DNA from 2 places in the Desulfomicrobium baculatum DSM 4028 genome. Region 1 is predicted to be linked to the other one. Evidence: riboswitches for the same ligand, from Rfam matches in the RefSeq annotation. Region 1 holds a riboswitch; the other holds the start of a gene.
The links. A riboswitch is a leader RNA that binds a small molecule or an ion and turns the genes downstream of it on or off. The one in region 1 is predicted to bind cobalamin.
Positions count from the first base shown of each region.

Region 2: another riboswitch for cobalamin. It lies ahead of DBAC_RS08580 (sirohydrochlorin cobaltochelatase); the one in region 1 lies ahead of DBAC_RS16980 (anaerobic ribonucleoside-triphosphate reductase activating protein).

Region 1 covers NC_013173.1:3,827,530-3,835,199, forward strand. Annotated here, with positions in the region: gene qrcB (menaquinone reductase molybdopterin-binding-like subunit QrcB) at 1-277, shown strand, start outside; gene qrcC (menaquinone reductase iron-sulfur cluster-binding subunit QrcC) at 319-1,089, shown strand; gene qrcD (menaquinone reductase integral membrane subunit QrcD) at 1,082-2,317, shown strand; gene DBAC_RS16970 (acyltransferase family protein) at 2,457-3,572, shown strand; gene DBAC_RS16975 (MFS transporter) at 3,582-4,808, shown strand; cobalamin riboswitch at 4,898-5,050, shown strand; gene DBAC_RS16980 (anaerobic ribonucleoside-triphosphate reductase activating protein) at 5,116-5,754, shown strand; gene DBAC_RS16985 (ribonucleoside triphosphate reductase) at 5,788-7,670, shown strand, end outside.
Region 2 covers NC_013173.1:1,942,763-1,950,432, reverse strand. Annotated here, with positions in the region: gene DBAC_RS08590 (ABC transporter ATP-binding protein) at 1-350, opposite strand, end outside; gene DBAC_RS08585 (FecCD family ABC transporter permease) at 347-1,354, opposite strand; gene DBAC_RS08580 (sirohydrochlorin cobaltochelatase) at 1,359-2,240, opposite strand; cobalamin riboswitch at 2,328-2,507, opposite strand; gene DBAC_RS08575 (TetR/AcrR family transcriptional regulator) at 2,636-3,232, shown strand; gene DBAC_RS08570 (TRAP transporter substrate-binding protein) at 3,286-4,290, shown strand; gene DBAC_RS08565 (TRAP transporter small permease) at 4,370-4,855, shown strand; gene DBAC_RS08560 (TRAP transporter large permease) at 4,852-6,162, shown strand; gene DBAC_RS08555 (hypothetical protein) at 6,641-7,033, shown strand; gene DBAC_RS08550 (M23 family metallopeptidase) at 7,164-7,670, shown strand, end outside.

The DNA.
Region 1 (7,670 bases):
GCTGATCAACGCGGCCACGGCGAAGAATCTGGGACTGAAAAAGGACGATGCCGTCAAACTCGCCAGCTCCGGCGGGGAATGCAAGGCCCGTGTGCGCATTTTTGAAGGCGTGATGAACGATACCGTCGTGGCCCCCCTGGGTCTTGGCCATACTGCATGGGATGCTTTCTCCAGTGGCAAGGGAGATAACGTTTACAAATTGCTGGCTGCCGACACCGAAACAGAGACTGGGTTGTCCCGGTTCGCAACGGTGCGGGTCACTGTCAGCAAGGCGTAGCTCTTCCTTAAGCACCTGGAGAAAATAAGAGGATATTCACAATGCAAGCAAAAGAATTCAAAGTAAAATGGGGCATGCTTGTCGACCTTGACAAGTGCACCGGGTGCGGCGCCTGCACCGTGGCCTGCCGGGCGGAGAACAATCTTCCCCCCGAGGCCGATGCAGCCAACAAACTGCGCACCAACGACTGGATGAACATATACGAACTGTCCAACGAGAAGCCGTTCCCCGATCACGAGGTCGCCTATCTGCCCCGGCCATGCATGCAGTGCGGTCGTCCGTCCTGCTCCACGGTCTGTCCGGTCGTGGCCACCCTCAAGGACGAGGAAGGCGGCATCGTCAGTCAGGTTTATCCCCGCTGTATCGGTTGCCGGTACTGCATGGCGGCCTGCCCGTACCATGCCCGTTATTTTAACTGGTTTGATCCGATCTGGCCCGAAGGCATGGAAAAGGTCCTGACTCCTTACGCATCTGCCCGTCCGCGCGGCGTGGTCGAGAAATGCACGTTCTGCCATCATCGTTTCATGGCTGCCAAAGAGCAGGCTCGCATGAACGGCGAAGACCCGACGGAACTGGCCGAGGACGCATACATTCCGGCCTGCGCCGAAATTTGCCCGACGGGTGCGATCAAATTCGGGGATCTGAAGAATCCCGAGCATGAAGTCAGCAAGCTGGCCGCGAGCAAGTACGCTTTCCGCCTGCTGGAAAAACTCGGCACCGACCCGCAGGTCTATTATTATTCCAAGCGTGAGTGGGTGAGGAAGCTCGGGGACAATTACCTGAAGAATGCCAAGGGGGGCGAACATGTCTGATAGAGCGTACTGGCCCGAAGGGGTGGAGCGTTGTTCTGTTGGGAAGTTCCTGGCCTGGTTGGGCGTGATCAGCATCTTCCTCGCGTGGGGAGGGTACGGCGCGTTCAAGGTCCTGGGAACCGGTATCGGCGTTACGGGCCTGGACAATTATTTCGGGTTCGGCCTGTGGATCACCTTTGACCTGGCGGTCATCGCCTTGGGCGCCGGAGCCTTCTTCTCCGGATTTCTGCGGTACATTGTCCGCATCGACGAGCTTAAAAACATCATCAATCTGGCGGTCATTGTCGGGTTCCTCTGCTACTCCGGCGCCATGCTGATCCTGGTGCTCGACATCGGCCAGCCGCTCAGGGCCTGGTTCGGCTACTGGCACCCGAACGTTCACTCCATGCTGACGGAAGTCATCTTCTGCATCACCTGCTACTGCACGGTGCTGATCATCGAATATGTGCCGATCATCCTGGAAAACCGGAAGATCAACCAGAACAGGTTCTGCCATCATCTGGCTCACAACTTCCATGTCTACATGCCGCTTTTCGCCGGCATCGGCACCTTCCTGTCCTTCTTCCACCAGGGTTCCCTGGGCGGCATGTACGGCGTGCTCTTCGGCCGTCCGTTCGTGTTCCGCGAAGGCTTCTTCATCTGGCCCTGGACCTTCTTCCTGTTCATCTCCTCGGCCATTGCCGCCGGACCCGGCTTCACCATGCTGTGTTCCGCAATGATGGAAGGCATCACCGGCCGCAAGCTGGTCAGCTATGATACCAAAAAGCTCCTCGGCAAGATCTCCGGCCTGCTTCTGTGCGTCTACATCTTCTTCAAGATCATCGACACCTACGCCTGGGCCAAGGGCATCCTGCCCGGCATGGGGCTGACCTTTGACGAGATGTTCAGCAGCGAACATGGATACGGCAAGATTTTGCTGTGGCTTGAACTCTTCTGGTTCGGCGTGATCCCGGCCGCAATGCTGGTCACCCCCGCCGTGCGCAATCGTCCGTGGCTCATGTACAGCGCTGTCGTCATGGCCGCCATTGGCGTGACCATCAACCGTTTCGTCTTCACGGTCCAGGCTCTGGCCATCCCGGTCATGCCTTTCGACCGCTGGACCACATACGTTCCCAACTGGGCGGAATGGTCCACTTCGCTCATGATCGTCGCCTATGGAATTCTGGTCATGAGTATCTCCTACCGCTATCTGCCGATCTTCCCCCAGGAAGTGAAACTCAATAAGTAGAGATGATTGTTTCAATTAAAAAGGCCCTTCGGGGCCTTTTTTTTTGGGATGACAAATGCTTGGCATCTGTGTTCATAACCTGGTTGCTGTTTAAGAATCATGATGGGACATGCGGCAGCCGACTGAAAAGGGAGGTGTCATGAAGGATGCGCAGAACGGGCGGCAGGCCGCCATCGATGTCGCCAGGGCGCTGGGACTTTTGCTTGTCTATTACGGGCATTTCGTCGAGCAGATCATGTATCTCAAAAATCCTGCGGCCGCCGTGCAGTACAAGTGGATCTACTCGTTCCACATGATCCTTTTTTTCATCCTTTCAGGTTGGGTGAAGGGCGCGCGTCCCAGCGTGCCGACGGCCATAAAATTCGTGCAATCGACCCTGGCCAGCCGGATTGTGCCCTATCTTTTCTTCAGTATCGTGCTGGCGGGCCTGTCGCTGGTGTTCACGGGCTGGTTCCCCATGCTCGATCTTTCCAGCGCGCAGGGATATTTTCAGGCGGGCGTGTCCACGGTTCTGGGCTTTCCCCTTTTCAACGTGCCGCTCTGGTTTGTGGCCTGCTTGGTCAGCGTGGAATGCCTGCATCGCCTTGTGCAGGCATATCTGGACTCCACCGTGCGGATTATCGCGGTGGCCGTTGTCTGTTATGTCGGCGGCTATCTCCTCAATGAGCACTATTTCTTTTTCGGTCAGAACATGAGTTTTTGGCTCCTGCATGAAGTTCCCGTTGTTTACGCATTTTTTCTTGTGGGTGTGTTGCTGGGCAGGGGCGGACTCCCTGGGCGGATTTCGCCTGCGGCGGGCGTTGCGATCTTTGCCCTGGCGCTGGCTGCGGTTCATTTCACCTATGACCTCAATCAGGGCCCTTTCAGATATCTGCAGGCCGTGATCATCCTGCTCTCGGGGCATGGCCATTTTCTGTGGTTTCCGTTCACCGCCTTGGCCGGGTCCGTCATGGTCCTGGCTTTGGGGCGAGTATTGCACAACGTCTCCCTGCTCGCATTTTTCGGCCGCAACGCCATCATACTGCTTGGCCTTAACGGGGTCTTCTACCATTTCGTCAATGCTCCCGTGGCCGCGTGGAGCGTCGCCAACCTTCCTCCGGACGGCTGGAGCGTATTTTTTGTGAGCGCCCTAGTCACTCTCGTGAGTTTTGGGCTGAGTCTTCCGGTCATTTACGGGCTCAATATCGCCGTGCCCCAACTGGTGGGCAAACCGCGTACCGCAGGGCGTTTTTTTGGCCCCTTGATCAAGGGGTAGCGGGCCGTGATGCTGCCCGGCAAGATGGGGAGTGAGCGTGCGGAGGCCCGCGCGGCGGGGTTGCGCCGCACGCTGCTGACGCTCAATGTCTTTGCGGCGCTGAAGATGACTCTTTTCCCCATGGCCATCATCACCCTGTTCTGGAAGGACCGGATTGGTCTGACCCTGACCGAGATCTTGACTCTGCAGGTGTTTTTCTCTCTGGCCAGCGTGATCATGGAGTACCCGTCCGGATACGTCAGCGACCGCCTGGGCTATCGCTGGGCGCTGATAGTGGCCTGCGTCTTCGGTATTGTCGGATGGGGCTGGTATCTGCTCGCGGCGACCTTCTGGGGCGTGCTGGTCGCGGAGCTGCTGCTGGGCGTTTCCTACGCCTTTATCAGCGGGTCGGACACGGCGCTGCTTTTTGAGACCTTGCGCGCCGAAGACAGGGTGGATCTGTACACCCGCTGCGACGGACGCATGGTCGGATGGGCTCAAGGAGGAGAGGCCGCGGGCGCGCTCTTTGCCGGACTCATGTACGCGCATTGGCCGCTCTTGCCCTTTGTGGCCCAGGTCGGGATTTGGACTCTGGCCCTGGGCTTGTGTTTGAGTCTGAGGGAACCCAAGGCTGAGAGCGGCGGGCCGGTGGTGTCACATCTGGCCGAGGCGTTGCGCGTGTGCAGATTCGCCTTTCGGGAGAGCTCGGCCATCCGGGCGACCATCATGAACGGGATGCTGCTCGGTCTGGCTTCTTTCTACATGGTTTGGCTCATTCAGCCGTATATGCAGGAGTGCCGGGTCCCCGTGACATGGTTCGGCCCTGCCTGGGCCGGGGCGAATCTGGTTGTGGCCCTAGCGGCCGCGAACAGTCACCGGGTTGAAGGCAAGGTCGGCGTGGCGGGCATGCAGGTTCTTTTCTTCGCGCTGATCGTCGTCGCGTACCTGGGACTTGGAACCATCACGGCCGTGGGCGGCTTTTTGTTCTACTATCTGCTTACGGCCATGCGCGGGCTGCAGGGGCCGCTCATGCGCTCGCGATTGCAGGCTTTGAGCAGCAGGGCGAATCGGGCCAGCATTCTGTCTCTGCACAGTCTGGCTTTCCGTCTGGGGTTCGTGCTCACGGGTCCGCTGGTGGGTCTGCTTGCCGACAGCCACGGTCTGTCGACCACGTTTTACGTCTTGGCCGGATTTTTCGCGCTGGCTCTTCCCGTGGCCGCGCGAAATTTTTTGCGTCATAACCATGCATATTCATAGGGCTGGTTTCGTCTTCCACACACGAGACACACCCCTGTGGAAAAGGTTTTGGTTGATCCCGATGCCTTGATGTCCTAATACTTAACCTGTTCTGCGAAACTACTTCAGGAGCAAGGGAACCCGGTGCGAGTCCGGGGCGGTCCCGCCACTGTAACCCCGATTTTGCGTGCCCGAGCCGATCCCCTTTGGGAGAAGCCGCATGCGGGGCAAGCCAGAAAACCCGCCTGAAGCAATTCTCTTAACCCTCTGCACGCGGATGCAGGGCGTTGAGTTGTTCAGAAAAACGTCACCACAACTACGAGCGAACATGACTGACACGATTCCTTCATGGGAACGCGTGCGCGGCATGGTGCCGGTGAGTCTTTGCGACTGGCCGGGCAAAATCACGTGCGTGCTTTTTGCCGGCGGCTGCAATTTGCGCTGTCCGACCTGCCACAACGCTTCCCTGGCCTGGAAATGGGCATCGCTGCCGAATCTGAACCGGGAGGTCGTTCTGGCCGATCTGCGTCGCCGCAAACGCTGGCTGGACGGGATCACCCTGTCCGGAGGAGAGCCGACCTGCTTGACGGACCTGGATGATCTGCTTGCGGACCTGGCCTCGACCGGCCTGCCGGTCAAGCTTGATTCCAACGGCTCCGCGCCGGGTGTCCTGGCACGTGTGCTTGAGGCCGGACTTGTCCAGTCCGTGGCCGTGGACGTCAAAGGACCCTGGTCAATGTATCCTGAACTGACCGGGCAGGCCATGGACGCCGATGCGGCCTGTGACGCGCTGGGAGATGTTTTCGATCTGGCCCAGGCGTATCCCGGCCGGGTCTATTTTCGCTGCACCAAGGTGCCGAGCCTGACTCCCGAGGATCTGGAGACCACCCAGGCCCAGATGCCGCAAGGGCTGCCTTTGCATTTCCAGGAATTTGTGCCTCCTCGAAGCTGTGACGATTTTTCCTGATTCTCAATTCGACCGAACTTTATTGGAGTATTCATGCCTCAGCAGATTGTGAAACGTGATGGACGTGTTGAATCCTGGTCTGTGGACCGGATTGCCCAGGCAATTTTGAAATCCCTCAACGCCAGCGGCATCAAGGATCCCATCCTGGCCAAGCGTCTGGCCGGAAAGGTCGAGTCCAAACTTGAAGCCGAGGCCATGCCCGAGCAGGAGCTGGTTCAGGACACCGTCGAGCAGGTCCTCATGGAGTCCCGGCTTTATCAGGTCGCACGGCGCTACATCGTGTACCGCGAGAAGCGCAGGGCCATCCGCAGCCAGACGGAAACCTTTCTGGACGTGACCGAGACCATCGACAGCTACCTGGACAAATCCGACTGGCGCGTCAGTGAGAACGCCAACATGGCCCACTCCTTCCAGGGACTGATGCTGCATCTGTCCGGTTCCGTGCAGGCCCGTTACTCCCTGGAGAAATATCCCGAGGAAGTGCGGCAGGCCCACGAGCACGGCTATTTTCACATCCACGACCTGTCTTTTGGCCTGGCCGGCTACTGCGCGGGCTGGTCCCTGCGCGACCTTTTGCTGGAGGGCTTCAATCTCGAAGGGCGCTGCTCTTCCGGGCCGCCCAAGCATTTTGATGCGGCCTTGGGACAGATGGTCAATTTTCTTGGCACGTTGCAGAACGAATGGGCCGGCGCCCAGGCCTTCAACAACGTGGACACGTATCTGGCCCCGCTGGTCCGCCATGACAGCTTGACGTACGACGAGGTCAAACAGGCCATGCAGAAGTTCGTGTTCAACCTGAACACGACCTCGCGCTGGGGTGGGCAGAGTCCGTTCACCAACCTGACCTTCGACCTGGCCCCGCCTGCGCATATCGCCTCGGAGGCGGTCATCATCGGCGGCAAGCTGCAGGACAGCACCTACGGCGAGTATGCGGCCGAAATGGAGATGATCAACCGGGCCTTCCTGGAGGTCATGCTGGTCGGCGATTATCACGGACGGATTTTTTCCTTCCCCATTCCGACCTACAACATCACCCCGGATTTTCCCTGGGAAACGGAGGTTGGCGAGCTGCTCCTCAAGCTCACGGCCAAATACGGTGTCCCGTATTTTCAGAACTTCATCAATTCCGACCTGAAGCCCGAGGACGTGCGTTCCATGTGCTGCCGCCTGCAGATGGACCTGCGCGAGCTGCGCAAACGCACGGGCGGTCTTTTCGGCGCAGGGGATCTGACGGGCTCCATCGGTGTGGTGACGCTTAATCTGCCCAAGCTGGCCTATCTGGCCCAGGGCGAGGAAGACTTCCTGGATCTGGTGGGCGAGTATGCCTCGCTGGCCAAGGACTCTCTTGAATTCAAGCGCAAGATGGTCACCGACAACATGGACAAGGGCATGTTCCCTTTCTCCAGCCGCTATCTTAAAAATGGTTTTCGCAGCCATTTCAGTACGATCGGAATCCTTGGCGGCCACGAAGCCTGCCTGAATCTGCTGGGCAAAGGTATCGATACCGAGGCCGGGACGAGGCTCATGATCCGCACCCTGGAACATCTGCGCGAGATCACGGTGCGTTTTCAGGAAGAGACGGGCAGCCTCTACAACCTTGAAGCCACTCCGGCCGAAGGGACCAGCTACCGTTTGGCCAAGATCGACAAAAAACTGTATGCGGACATCCAGGCCTCTGGAAACGGGGTCCCCTACTATACCAACTCGACCCTGCTTCCGGTGGGGCATACCACAGACATTTTTTCCGCTCTGGAGCACCAGAACCGGCTGCAGCCCATGTATACCGGCGGCACTGTGTTCCACAGTTTCCTGGGTGAGTCCGTGCCGGACACTCAGGCTTTGAAGGCGTTTCTGGTGCGCGCCCTGACCGAGACCAAGATCCCCTACGTGTCCATCACGCCGACCTTTTCGATCTG
Region 2 (7,670 bases), 1.9 Mb from region 1:
TGCCGGGAATAGCCGCCCAGAAAGGAGACATACGGGTAACGGCCCATGAGCACCAGCGACTGGGCGCGCACTGCGGACAGGCCGGGGTTTTTCTGGGCCACGGTGGCGCACTGCCGGGCCCGGGCCTTGGCCGGCAGCGCCTTGATGTCATGGCCCGCGATGCGGATGCTGCCCGAGGCGCACGGCAGGACTCCGGACAGAGCGCGGATGAGGGTCGTCTTGCCGCTGCCGTTGGGGCCAAGGATGCCCGTGAATTCGCCCTCGCGGACAGTCAGGGAGATGCCGCGAAGCACCGGCAGCCCTTTGTAGCCAGTGCTCAGGTCTAAAATCTCGATCATTGGAGTGCTCATGGTCTGCGTCCCCTGGCCAGGATCAGGCAGAAAAAGGGGCCGCCGAACAGGGCCGTGACCACGCCCACGGGCAGTTCCGCTCCGTAAGAAAGAATGGTGCGGGCCAGGACGTCGGACCAGAGCAGCAAAATCCCTCCGCCCAGGGCCGAAAAAAGAAGCAGGGGCCTGGAGTCCGGCCCGATGAGCATGCGCACCAGGTGGGGAACCACCAGCCCGACGAAGCCGATGATCCCGGAAACGCTGACTGCCGCGGCGGTCAGCATTCCGGCTCCGACGAGCAGGCCGATGCGCGCCCGTCCCACGGACACGCCGACCTGGGCCGCCTGTTCGGACCCCAGCCCCAGGATGTCGAGCTCGCGGGCCAGAAAAAGGACCAGGGCGCAGCCTGCGGCCATGTAGGGCAACATGAGTTCGATGTGCTCGAATCCCCGGCCCTGGAAGCTACCCATGATCCAGAACACGATGGCCGCCACGGACTCTTCGTTCAGTGACTTGATGAGGGCGATGAGGGCACCGAGAAAGGTGGAGACGACGATCCCGCCCAGGACCAGGCTCTCGCGGGAAAAATCCCCGGCTAGCCTGCTCATGGCCAGCACCAGAATCATGGCCGCGAAGGCTCCGCCCAGAGCGGCCAGGGGGAGGGTCGAAAGCCCGGCCACCGTCCAGCCCATACCGAGGGCCAGGGCCGCCCCGCAGGCCGCGCCGCTGGAGATGCCCAGGGTGAACGGGTCGGCCAGGGGGTTGCGCAAGAGGCCCTGGAAAACGCCGCCGGACACGGCCAGGGCCGCTCCGGTCAGAAAGGAGAGCAGGATGCGGCCCAGGCGGATGTCGCGCACGATGACCAGGGCCTGGGTCTCGGCCTGGCCATGGAGCATGGCGCCGATAGCCTGGTGGATGGCATCGGCGGGCAAGGGATAGGACCCGAAAAACAGGGCCGCGTAGATGGAAAGGGGCACGGCGGCCGCCATGGCCAGCCATGCCCGAATGTGTCGCGTGTCGTTCATGGGGCTAGGGCAGGCGCTCCAGGGCCGCCTGCAGATGATTCAGCCAGAGGTCGACGAAAGCGGGGATCTGCGCGGTTCCACGCAGGACGGGAACGCAGGTCAGGCCGTCGGCCGTGAGCACGGATTTCCAGGAGTCATCTTCGTCACCGGCCATGTCGTTGACCGCATGGTCCCCGGCCACGGCCATGAAGGGCAGGAGATAGACTTTCGATACCGCGTTTATTTTGAGCGCCTGTCGCACGTCGTCCAGCGATGGCGTGCCCTCGACGGTGCCGACCAGCACCAGCGGATCGAGCCTGTTCAGGGAATACTGCAGGCCGGGATAATAGATGTTGGCGGGATGATGGGTGCCGTGTCCCATGAGGATGACGGCCTCGCCTTTTTTGCGTTCAGGCGGCAGGCTGGCCATGATGGCCTTGGCGCACGCCTCCACGTCATCCGGTTCGGCCAGCAGCGGCAGGCCCAGAACCACGCTGTCCATGCCCTTGGGCAGGCCGGAGAAGGCGTCGACCGTTTGCTTCAAGGCGTGGAATTCCTCGCCGGGGATGGTGTGCAGCGACTGCACGGCGACATGCGTGAAGCCGTCGTCCATCATCCGCGCCAGGGCCATGGCCGGGGAGTCGAAGTGCTGTCCCTGGGCGGAGAGCTTGTCGCGCACGATGCGGGAGGAATAGGCCCATCGAATTTCAAGGCCGGAAAAGCGCTGCGTCGCCTTTTCCCCGATATGGTCCAGGGCGCTGCGGGCTTCGGGCACGGTAGTGCCGAAAGCCACCAGCAGAATGCCCTTTTTGGGTGGCCGTTCCTTGTGCCCGGCCACGGCCGGGCCGCACAGGGCGAGCAGAAAAAGGAAAAGAAAGAGTCCGCAAACATGCGAGGCTTTGAACATGAGACCTCCAGGTTTGGCGGGGGCGGTGAGGACAGGACGGCTGTCCAATGGCGCGGCCCGCAAAACCCCCGTTGCAGGCAGCACAGACTTGTGACTGGACCTCGGACAGGTCTTCCGGCTCGTTTCACCATTCTCGTCCTTCCCGGAACCGATCCCAGTGGACAGCGTGGAGCATGGCTTTTTTTGAAACTTACGGCGGCGGGTCCGCTCCCGATTTGCACGGGATTCCCTTTTACACCCTAAGGTATCCGAAGTGGAAAAGACGCTAGTCGCGGCCTTGGGGGGTGTCAAGAAATCCTGAGGAAAGCATATGCTTGACAGAAGCGGGTCCTGCGAATACATGGTCACAAAATGACTTCCGGTCACTTTGTGACCATGATCCAAAAAGGAGCCCCGTGGCCAGAAAACAGCAGGAAAAATCACTCCAGACGCAGCGCGAACTGCTGGACTCGGCGGAAAAACTGTTCGCCGCCAAAGGTTTCGTCGCCACCACCGTGGCCGAGATCACCTCCGACGCGGGGTATGCCAAGGGCAATTTCTACCGGCACTGGCAGAGCAAGGACGAGATCATGCTGGCCATCATCGCCATCAAGATGCAGTCCTACCGCGCCATGCGTGACGCAGCTCTGCAGGATGCCCACAGCCTGGAAGAGGTCATGGACCGCATTCTCGACTTTCTGGAGACCATGATCGACGACCGCAACTGGAGCTCGGTCTTTCTTGAATTCACCATCCATGCCTCCCGTAACGAGGATTTGCGCGGCCAGCTCAACCAGTCCCTCTATCGCCTCTCCAACGAAATTTTCGACGACATCGTCGCGCCCTACGTCAAAAACGGCTATCCGGCGCGCAAGATCGGAGCGCTGAACACGGCCCTGTTCGAGGGTTTTCTGATTCATTCCCTGCTCGGGACGGGAACCATCGACCGCAAGGATTTTCGCCGGGCAGCCATGAAGCTGGCCCTGGCCAACGCCCTGGACGACCAGGAATAATCGGGCCCGCGCATGGTGCGCGGCCCTACTTTTTCACACGGAGGATTGTTGTCATGAGGCTGTTCGTACGGATCGCGACCCTGGCTTTCATCGTTCTTGGATTTTCGGCGCAGGCCATGGCTGCCGGGCCGGTCAAGCTGTCCTACAGCAATTTCTTCCCCCCGACCCATATCCAGTCGATCCTGGCCGAAGAGTGGTGCCGCGAGGTCGAGAAGCGCTCGAACGGCCAAGTGGTCATCGACTACTATCCGGCCGGAACCCTGACCAAGCCCAAGGACTGCTATGACGGCGTGGTCCAGCGCATCTCCGACATCGGGCTCTCCGCCCTCGGATACACCAAGGGGCGTTTCCCGGTTCTGTCCGGAGTCGATCTGCCCATGGGCTACACGACCGGCGTGCAGGCCACAACGCTGGCCAACGCCGTGTACGAGCAGTTCAAGCCCAAGGAATTCGACGACGTGCATGTCCTGTATTTTCACGCCCACGGCCCGGGCAAACTGCACACCGCAGGCAAGCCCGTCACGTCCATGGAAGAGATCAAAGGCATGAAGATCCGCGCCACCGGCAACAGCGCAAGCGTCATCTCCGCCCTGGGCGGCAATCCGGTGGCCATGTCCATGCCCGACTCCTACCAGTCCATCCAGAAGGGCGTGGTGAACGGTGGAATCTATCCCGTTGAAACCAACAAGGGCTGGAAAATGGGCGAGGTTGTTGACTATTTGACGGACACCACCGCCGTGGCCTACACGACCACCTTTTTCGTGGTCATCAACAAGGATGTCTGGGCTTCCCTTTCCCCCGAGGTGCAAAAAGCCATGACCGAGGTCAGCCGTGAATGGACGCCCAAACACGGGCAGGCCTGGGATGACAGCGACAAGGAAGGTTTGGAATTTTTCCTGGCCCAGCAGGGCAACGCCGTGGTCACCCTGGACCCGGCCGAGGCCGAGCGCTGGACCAAGGCCATGGAACCCATCTTCGGCGAATACGAGGCCGAATGCGCCAAGGTCGGAGCGGACGGCAAGGCCGTGCTTGAATTCATGCGCGCCAATTTGAAATAGTCTGGTTTTGTCGGATAGTCGCAGGGGCACGAGCCGCAAGGCTCCTGCCCCTGCGTCATGCAAGAACGGGAGAGTGTTCGTGGAGATCGTTGAAAAGATTCTGGCCCGCATCGGAAGCGTGATGCGTATCGGCGGATGCCTGTGCCTTTTGGGCATGTCGTTTCTGACCGTGGCCGACATTACCGGGCGGCTCAATCGCAGCCCCATTTTCGGCTCCGAAGAGGTCGTCACCTTTCTGGCCGTTCTGGCGCTGGGGCTGTCGCTGCCGTACGCCCATTCCCATCGTTCGCACATCGGGGTGGAGGTCTTCGTGCAGCTGATGTCGACCACGGTGCGCCGTCGGCTCAAGCTATTCCGCGAAACCCTGTCCGTGGCCTTTTTTGCCACGGTCACGGTCATGATGTTCGCGTATGCCCGGGACAAGCATCTTTCGGGTGAGGTCTCCATGAACCTGGGTTTGCCCGAGTACCATCTTTTGTACGCCCTTGGCGCATGCTTCGCCGTGGCCACCCTGACCATGTTCGTCGACCTGCTGCTTTTTCTGCTGCAGTGGAGAAAATCATGAGCCCGGCCGGTATCGGATTTCTGGGCATAGCGATCATGCTCCTGCTTTTCGCCACGCGCATGCCCGTGGCCTTTGTCATGGGCGTGGTCGGCTTGGTGGGTTTTTCCGTGCTGACTTCCGTTCAGGGCGGGTTGAACATGCTCAGCCGCAGCATGTACGAGGTTTTTGTCTCCTACGACCTGACGACCATTCCCCTCTTCATCCTCATGGGGCAACTGGCCTTCAACGCGGGCATCAGCAGGCGTCTTTTTTCAACGACGTACCATTTTTTCGGACACATCCGCGGCGGACTGGCCATGGCCACGGTTTCGGCCTGCACCGCCTTCGGCGCGGTCTGCGGGTCCAGCCCGGCCACGGCCGCGACCATGGCCACGGTGGCCATTCCGGAGATGAAGCGCTTCGGATACCGCGATCGTCTGGCGGCGGGAGCGGTGGCCGCGGGCGGGGGGCTCGGCATGATCATGCCGCCGAGCGTGGTGCTGATCATCTACGGGGTGCTCACGGAGCAGTCCATCGGGCAGCTTTTCGTGGCCGGTATCCTGCCCGCCTTTCTGCTGACCGCTCTTTTCCTGTGCGCCGTCTATGTCACCTGCCGCCGTCATCCCGAATACGGTCCCGTGGCCGAACATTTCTCCTGGGCGGCCCGGTTCAGGTCTCTGACCGGCCTGATTGACACCCTGATCATCTTCGCCGTGGTTCTGACGGGGCTGTTCAAGGGCTGGTTCACGCCCACGGAAGCGGCCTCGGTGGGGGCGGTGAGCGTCCTGGTGCTGGGCCTTGCGCGGCGGCAACTGAACTGGCGGCTGATCATGAAGTCGCTGGAAGAGACGCTGCGCACCTCATGCATGATTCTTTTTCTGGTGGCCGGTGCCGTGGTTTTCGGCAAATTTCTGGCCGTGACCCGCATCCCCTTCACCACGGCGAGCTATATCGGCGGCCTTGAAATTCCGGCCCTGGCGGTCATGGCGATCATCGTGTTCATCTATTTTGTCGGCGGATGCTTCATGGACTCCCTGGCCATGATCATGCTGACCGTTCCGGTCTTTTACCCCGTGGTCATGAACTTGGGCTACGATCCCATCTGGTTCGGGGTCATCATCGTGCTGGTCACGGAGATGGGGGTCATCACGCCCCCCGTGGGCATCAATGTCTATGTGGTCTACGGCGTGACCACGGCCATGAAGCAGAACATCAGCCTGGAATCCATCTTTCGCGGCATTTACCCCTTTCTGGTGGCCACGGTCATCGGCATTGCAATCCTGTTTTTCATCCCCCAGATAGTGACCTATCTGCCGTCCCTGATGTAAGGGGCTGGCCTAAGTGACGCATGAGCTCGCGCGTCGCGTTTTTTGTTCAACTCGCCCGAGGCCGGAAAAATTCCGGCCTCTTTCGTTCTGATGGTCCATGAAATCGCATTCACGGTGGCGGTTATGATTGCGTCCCGGAATGACGTCACGGTAAAAAGCCGTCATCCCCTTGAAGAAGGGGCGCCTGCCTTTTTAACTCCCTGAAAGTCAAAAAATCACCCTGGCGGGTACGAGCCCGCCCCTCCATGCCGGGCTCATCTTCGCGGGAATGACGCTCAGGGTCCTCGCTCCTATTCGCAGTGATCTCGATACGTTTAAATTATATATTTTTTTTAGGAGTGACTAAATATTTGTACGGATATTTTTGTGCGTTTTGTCGTGATTTTGCCTATTTTATAATATAAATATGTGTGTATTCCTTTAATGTCAGATTGGTATCTTCTTTTTTTGCAGAATTTTTGATCGACGAGGGACGAACGTGGATGGTCATGAAATGAAGGCAACCTGTGTCAGTAAAAAAACAATCGTTTTCATAGTATGCGTTTTTATTTTTATTGCTAACGCGGCATATTCTTCAGCCTTATCCTGGAGTGATGGAAACAGAGTGCATGTCGTTGTGCTGCGTGGGAGTACGACACGTATCGAGTCTGGATACATCACCACTCTTGATGGAGATATGTGTCGGGTTAAATGGGATAAGTGCGATTGTGAAACCGTTGTCCCTGTTGAAAATTTGCATCGATCCTTGAGTGCTGCCCTCAAAGCGGGCAAGAAACAGGACACGGGCGACATATCCTTCGATGATGCGGCGAAATCCGCAGGCAAGATGGGCCTGTTGTATCTTCTTTTGAGTGAGCACGGCGGGAGCTGAGGGCTCTGTCACTGTTATTGGCGACTTGGAGGGACAAATTGGAGGCCCTGCGTAGCCGGATCGAGATTCGACGGCAGAGACTGGGTGCGTCAAAGTGTCGGACAGCGGTGACGGACGGCGACAGGAGACAATGATGCGTGATCGGCAAAACGGGCTGACGGTTAGCTTCCAGGACTTGAACGGTTATGATTTCAACGTGCCGGCACTGCTTGAAGCGCATCCGGTCACAATGCTTATGAGCGTGATGCTCGCGCTGGCGGGGCTCTTTTTCCTGCCGGCTTCAGCCCGGGCTTTTTCCATGGAACTGCCGGTGAATTGCACCGGGGCCGAGTTTTGCGCTCCGCAGAACTATTTCGATCACGACCCTTCACCCGCATACGCTGACTATGTCTGCGGGCCTCTCTCCTACGACACGCACACGGGCACCGATATCCGGATTTCCTACGCGGACATGGAGCGGGGAGTGGCGGTGCTGGCCGTTGCCGACGGGGTGGTGCGCGCCGTGCGGGATGGCGAGGCGGAAGGGGAGATTTCTCTGCGCGGCAAGGCGTCGGTGACAGGGCGCGGGGCGGGCAACGCTGTCGTGGTGGTTCATGGAGGGGGTTTTGAGACCCAATACAGCCATTTGAAGCGAGGC